DNA from 2 places in the Nakamurella alba genome. Region 2 is predicted to be linked to the other one. Evidence: riboswitches for the same ligand, from Rfam matches in the RefSeq annotation. Region 2 holds a riboswitch; the other holds the start of a gene.
The links. Region 2 has a riboswitch for S-adenosylmethionine ahead of GIS00_RS19400 (amino acid ABC transporter permease). Riboswitches for the same ligand answer to the same signal wherever they lie in the genome.
Positions count from the first base shown of each region.

Region 1: linked by a shared signal. The riboswitch ahead of GIS00_RS22100 (LLM class flavin-dependent oxidoreductase) and the one ahead of GIS00_RS19400 (amino acid ABC transporter permease) in region 2 are both predicted to bind S-adenosylmethionine.

Region 1 covers NZ_WLYK01000011.1:15,141-18,576, reverse strand. The annotation lists gene GIS00_RS22110 (rhodanese-like domain-containing protein) at 1-90, shown strand, start outside; gene GIS00_RS22105 (M20 family metallopeptidase) at 99-1,466, opposite strand; SAM riboswitch class IV at 1,594-1,708, shown strand; gene GIS00_RS22100 (LLM class flavin-dependent oxidoreductase) at 1,893-3,086, shown strand; gene GIS00_RS22095 (NtaA/DmoA family FMN-dependent monooxygenase) at 3,102-3,436, shown strand, end outside.
Region 2 covers NZ_WLYK01000008.1:350,030-353,465, forward strand. The annotation lists gene GIS00_RS19395 (GNAT family N-acetyltransferase) at 1-661, opposite strand, end outside; SAM riboswitch class IV at 864-975, shown strand; gene GIS00_RS19400 (amino acid ABC transporter permease) at 1,291-2,217, shown strand; gene GIS00_RS19405 (amino acid ABC transporter ATP-binding protein) at 2,214-2,990, shown strand; gene GIS00_RS19410 (transporter substrate-binding domain-containing protein) at 3,069-3,436, shown strand, end outside.

The DNA.
Region 1 (3,436 bases), on a different contig from region 2:
TTCACCGACGTGGTGCACGTCGAGGGCGGTTTCCCGGCCTGGAAGGACGCCGGACTCCCTGCCGACCCTCCGGTCGCGCCGCAGGGCTGAACCGCGGCTCAGTCGAAGTACCCCGCCACGTCCACCGCGCCGCCGGCGTCGACGAAGTCCCGGCCGACGGCGGATCGCAGGGCGGGATCGGACAGGTAGTCGAGTGCGGTCAGTGCGAGGCCGATCGCGCCGTGGACCGCCGCTGCGTCGCCGGCGGCGGATCCCGCCGCCGCCTCGAACTCGCGGGTGTGCAGGGCAACCTCCGGCGGGCTGACCGCGATCATCGGGTGGATGCCGGGGATCCGGACGCTGACGTTGCCGAAATCTGTGGATGCGGCGAGGATCTCCGGCACCACGCCACCCGCCAGGGCGGTCCGGCCGAGCGCTTCCTGGTGCACCGCCCAGCGGGCGGCCAGCGGGCCGTTCGTCCGGACCGGCAGGCTGAACGGCACCGGGTCCCAGGTGAGTTCGGCGCGGGTGCCGGTGGCCAGCGCGATACCGCGGGCGATGTCCTCGAGCCGCTCGGAGAGGTCCTTCAGGGTGGCCGGATCGGCGGAGCGCACGTAGTACTCCACCGTGGCCCGCTCCGGCACGACACTGGGCCGGTCGCCGCCCTCGAGCACGATGCCGTGCACCCGGTCGCTGGGCGGGATGTGTTGCCGCAGCAGCCCGATCGCCTGGTAGTTCAGCACCACCGCATCCAGTGCGTTGCGCCCCAGGAACGGGCTCGCCGACGCGTGCGCGGCGGTCCCGTGGTAGGTCACCCGCAGCTGGCGGCGGCCCAGGAACGGGTGGTCGACCACGTCGTACCCGAAGCCGTGCACCATGATTGCGGCGTCCACCGCGTCGAAGAATCCGGTGCGGGCCAGGATCTCCTTGCCGGAGTTGCCCTCCTCCGCGGGTGTGCCCAGCAGCAGCACACGCCCGGGCAGACGCAGCCCGGCGGCGACCGCCCGGTGCAACCCGAGGAACGCACCGACCGCGGCAGCGGCGATCAGGTTGTGACCGCAGGCGTGGCCGATCTGCGGAAGCGCGTCGTACTCGGCCAGGATCGCGACGGTGGGCCCGCGATCCGGGTCCGGTGCGCCGTCGTCGGGACCCTCGGCGGTCAGGCCGGCCCGGAAGGCGGTGTCCAGGTCGTGCCATCCGACGGCGGCGGGGATGCCGTGCCGTCCGAGCAGGGCCGTGATGATGGCCACCGAGCGGTGCTCCCGGAACGCCTCCTCGGGATGCGCATGGATCTCCCGGCCCAGTGCCACGATCTCTTCCCGACCCGACTCCGTCGCGGCTCGCACGGCCTCCACCGTTGCGGCTCCGGCCCCGGCGAACGGGGAATCCAGTGGCGTGAACGCTGCCCGCTTGCGGTCCGTCGTGCGACCCAGCGCATCCAGGAAGGCGGTGCTGATCGGACGCGGTCCCCCGGTGCCGTCCGTCATTGCGGGACCGGGAGAGTGTTCGGCGCCTGGAAGCACATACCTGGCAACCTATCTCATAGTGACAGGGTGAACCGATTCACTCCTCGGATGCTTGCACGGGCCCGGTACAGGTCCTACTGTCGGGGTAGGTGACGAGTTCCAGCCACTGGCCCGGCAGGCTGGACGGCAACCCTTCGACTCGATGGGGTGCCCCGGGATCACACCTGGCACGGCGTCGGAGCGATGCCGGGCAAGCGACGTCGACGGAAGGACCCGAACCGTGTCCGGTTCGCTGGAGATGACCACCCTGCACGCGGTGCTGCGCCGCGAGATCGACCTCTGCGTCACCGCCGGCGCGCTCTGTCGCTCCTGACATCCCCAGCCACCAGCCCGGCCGGGGCGACCTGTCGTCGCCGCGCGGCCGGGATCACCGACCCCGGAGGTCTCATGTCCACCCATATCCACCTCGGCCTCGCCCTCGACGGCGCCGGTTGGCATCCCGCCGCGTGGCGTGAGCCGACATCACGTCCGGCAGAACTTTTCTCGGCCGGCTACTGGACGGATCTCATCTCCACCGCGGAACGCGGAACGCTGGATCTGGTCACCATCGAGGACTCACTGACCCTGCAGTACGACCGGGTCGACCGGGAGGACGACCGGACCGACGTGGTGCGCGGCCGGCTGGACGCCCTGCTCATCGCGGCCCGCGTCGCGCCGGTCACCCGGCACATCGGCCTGGTGCCGGTGGTGACCACCACGCACACCGAGCCGTTCCACGTCTCCAAGGCCCTCGCCACCCTCGACCACACCTCCCGGGGCCGGGCGGGATGGCAGGTGCGCACCGGCGGTTTCGGCCGTGAGGCCGCCCAGTTCGGCCGTCGGGAGATCCCGGCGCTGGACCTGGAGGCACTGGAGCCCGGCGAGCTGCCCGCCTTCCTGGTCGACCTGTTCGACGAGGCCGGCGAGGCCATCGACGTGGTCCGCCGGTTGTGGGACAGCTGGGAGGACGACGCCGAGATCCGCGATGTCGAGCACCGCCGCTTCATCGACCGCGAGAAGGTGCACCACATCGATTTCGTGGGCAGCGGGTTCAGCGTCCGGGGACCGTCGATCACCCCCCGGTCGCCGCAGGGCCAGCCGGTGATCAGCCTGCTGGCGCACCGGCGCGTGCCCTACCTGCTGGCCGCGGCGCACGCGGACCTGGTGTTCGTCACCCCGACCGACGACGAGCGCGCCCGCGGGATCCTCGCCGAGGTCGGCGACGCGGTCGTGCAGGCCCGGCAGTCGCCCGAGCCGCTGCAGGTCTGGGCGGACGTAGTGGTGTTCCTCGACGGTCCGGACGAGTCGGGTGCGGACCGGCTGCGGCGCCTGGACGGCCGCGTACCACTGGAGACCGAGACGCTGGTGTTCGCCGGGTCGGCCGCCGACCTGGCCGACCGGTTGCAGAGCTGGAACACACTGGGATATCACGGATTCCGACTTCGACCCGGCGTCGCCACCGATGACGTCCCGCGGATCGCGGACGATCTGGTGCCCGAGCTGCGTCGCCGCGGGCAGCACCGCGAGACCTACCCCGACACCAATCTGCGCGGGCTGATCGGCCTGCCCACCTCCGTGCCCAACCGGTACGCCACCGCCTGACAAGGACCACTGACGATGAGCACACGCAAGCAGATCATCCTGGGCGCCTACCTGGGCGGCGTCAACCACCACACCGCGTGGTGGGACGAGCGGGCCGGCAGCCAGATCGACTTCAGCACCTTCGAGCACACCGCACGCACCGCCGAGCGCGGCAAGTTCGACTTCTTCTTCCTGGCCGAGGGTCTCGCGCTGCGGGAGCGGGCGGGCCAGGTCTTCGACCAGGACATCGTCGGCCGCCCGGACACCCTGCCGGTGCTGGCGTCGATCGCCGCGGTCACCACCCACCTCGGTCTGGCCGGCACCATCAACGCCACCTTCAACGAGCCGTACGAGCTCGCCCGGCAGTTCGC
Region 2 (3,436 bases):
TCGAGGTGTACAGCCGGATCGCAGTGGTGTTGGCCGCCGAGGTGTGCAGGAAGGCACGCTCGCCGCGCCCGGCGATGCCGAAGGCCACGGCACGGACCAGTCGGGTGGCCAGGCCCTGCCCACGCACCTCGGGAGCCGTGCACACGGCGCTGATCTCGGTCCAGCCCGGCGGGTGCAGTCGTTCCCCGGCCATCGCCACCAGCACCCCGTCGCGACGAATGCCGAGATAGGTCCCCAGCTCGACGGTGCGGACCCGGAACGGGCCCGGCTGCGTGCGGGCGACCAGGTCCAGCATCTCCGGGACGTCGGCAGCGCCCAACCGCACCGCCTCGGCGTCCGGCTCCGTGACCAGCTCGACGTCGACCAACTGCACACCCGGGACCGCGAACGTCTCCCGCCATCCGGCCGGTGCCGTGAACTCGCCGGACACCGACACCTCCGCACCCGGGCCGACCAGCCGGCGCAGATCGGCCCAGTGCGCCGGGTCCGAGATGTCCTGCACCGCAGCGAATCCGGCGACGTCCGGGTGGTACCGCGCGGCGTGGCCGAGCCGCTGGGCGAAGGCCGCGTGCGGTCCGGTGAGGGCGGCCCAGGCCGGGTTGTCCAGGACCGGGGCGCCCAGGGTCGGATCCGCCAGGACGGTGGGGTCTGCCGCGGACATGGGAGATCCTTCTGTGACGGTCGGCGAGAGGGGCGATGAAGGACGGTCTCTCGTAGGTCCTCGGACCGTACACCTCGCTCTCCGGCGACCTGTCCGGTGAATCGGTTCACCGGACCGTCGGTGGGTCCGGTCCCGAGAAGTGCTGATCTGCAGCGGTTCCGGTGACTTGACCCGGACCCGGATGCGGGTTAGGTTCAGCGCAGGTCATGAGTTCCAGCACCAAGCTCCGGCTCGCTGGACGGCAACCCTCCACCACGGTGGGGTGCTCCGGATGAGGACCTGGCCGGCCCGTTCGGGCCCGGCAAGCGTGGATGCGCCGTGCGGCGTTTCCCCTGGTGGTGAGGACGGCGACGTGAACGGGACCAGCCGCGGACGGATCGGCCTGCTGCCGGCCGTGCCCGCCGTGCTGCGCCGGCACATCGACCTGCACCGCACCTGCAGCGCACTCTGTCGCTGATCCACCCCGCACCTTCGGCGTGAATCCGCGCCGGTGAATGCCTCGTCCGTCGCCGACATCCCCTGTCCCGTCGACCGTTCCGGCCTGCCCGACGGCCGACGACTGCCCGAACCCCTTCCTCGGAGTGTGCCCTGTGAGTGCCCCGACCCATCCATCGCCGCCCGGTGCCGCCGTGACACCGGCCGACCCCGGACTGACATCCCTTGCCCGGCAACGGGTGATCCCGCTGCGGCACCCGATCCGCTGGATCGTCACGGCCGCAGTTGTCGTGGTGTTCGCGCAGGTCGTGCACGGCCTGGTCACCAACCCGTTCTACTCCTGGGACCGGTTCGGCTACTGGTTCCTGCGTCCGGTGATCCTCGATGGACTGCTGCGCACCCTCGAGATCACCTTCTATTCCGCCGTTCTGAGTCTGCTGCTCGGCATCCTGCTGGCCCTCGCGCGGCTGTCGGAGATCCCGTTGCTGCGCGCGCTGAGCTGGGCGTACGTCTGGTTCTTCCGGTCGGTGCCGCTGATGGTGGTGCTGCTGTTCGTCTACAACTTCAGCGCGCTGTACACCCACCTCGGTATCGGCGTGCCCTTCGGCCCGGTGTTCGCCTCGATCGGGATCAACGATCTGCTGCCGGTCACGGTCATGGCGGTGATCGCGCTCAGCCTGAACGAGTCCGCCTTCGCCGCCGAGGTGGTGCGGTCGGGCATCCTCTCCGTCGACCAGGGCCAGAGCGAAGCCGCTGCGGCACTGGGCATCCCGAGGTCACGGCAGTTCCGCCGGATCGTGCTGCCGCAGGCGCTGCGCTCCATCGTGCCGTCGTACGTGAACCTGCTGATCGGGTTGATCAAGGGGACGTCGCTGATCTTCTACGTCTCCGTGCTCGACCTCTTCGGGCAGGTGCAGTCGATGAGCAGCACCTACCCGACCGACATCATCCCGCTGCTGCTGGTGGCCAGCGTCTGGTACCTGATTCTCACCAGCGCGGTCTCGGTCGTGCAGTTCCACGTGGAGCGCCACTACAGCAAGGGTGCGCTCCGCACCCTGCCGCCGACCCCGCTGCAGAAGCTGCGATCGGCGCTGCGCCGCACTCTCGGAGGCCAGGCATGAGCGCCACCCCGGAGGCGCCGGCCGTCGAGATCATCGGCGCACACAAGGCATTCGGCACGCACCAGGTACTGCGCGGCATCGACCTGCAGATCCGCCGCGGGACCGTCACCGTGGTGATCGGACCGTCCGGCTCCGGCAAGTCCACGCTGCTGCGCACCGTCAACCACCTGGAGCGGCCGGACAGCGGTGTGGTGCTGGTCGACGGCGAGCCCATCGGTGTGCGCCGGCACGGCGACCGGCTGAAGGAACTGCCGGAGCGGGCGATCCTGCGGCAACGGGCCCGGATCGGGTTCGTGTTCCAGCACTTCAACCTCTTCCCGCACCTGACGGTACTGGAGAACGTCGTCGAGGCGCCGATCGCGCTGCGGCGCACCACCCCCACGCAGGCACGTGCACTCGCCCGCACCCTGCTGGAACGGGTCGGTCTGGCGGAGAAGGCCGATGCCTACCCGCGTCAACTGTCCGGCGGCCAGCAGCAACGGGTGGCAATCGCCCGGGCGCTGGCGCTGGAGCCGTCGGTCCTCCTGTTCGACGAGCCCACCTCAGCGCTCGATCCCGAACTGGTGGGCGAGGTGCTCGCCGTCATCAAGGATCTCGCCGCCACCGGTACCACCCTGGTCGTCGTCACCCACGAGATCGGCTTCGCCCGTGAGGTCGCCGACCGGGTGATCTTCATGGACGAGGGGGCGGTGGTCGAGGACGGCACCCCCGCGGCCGTCCTGGACCACCCCTCCCACCCCCGGACCAGGGACTTCCTGTCCCGCGTCCTGTAGTCCCGCACGTCACATCCATTCCGCAGCACCCACCCAGAGGCCCGGCACGACGCCGGCCCGGACACGAGGAGCACCAGCATGTCCCGCGCAGTACCACGCACCATCCGGAGATCCCTCGCCCTCGGACTCGGTACCCTGCTGCTCGCCGGGACCGCGGCGTGCGGCTCGACCGCGGCGGCCGACCCGGCGGCAGGTTCCGCCACCGCGACCGCCGCGCCCGGCAGCACGGCGGTGGTGGTCGGCGCAGTGTCCAACGGCGCGGCCACCGAGACCAGCATCGACGTCCCGACCGTCGCCGGGATCCGTGACCAGCTGCCGGCCGCGGTCAAGGAGCGCGGCACCCTGGTGATCGGGCTCGGTGCGCTGCCGGCCGGCTTCCCACCGCTGGCCTACGTCGGCGACGATCAGCAGACCCTGACCGGCGCCGAACCCGACCTGGGCCGACT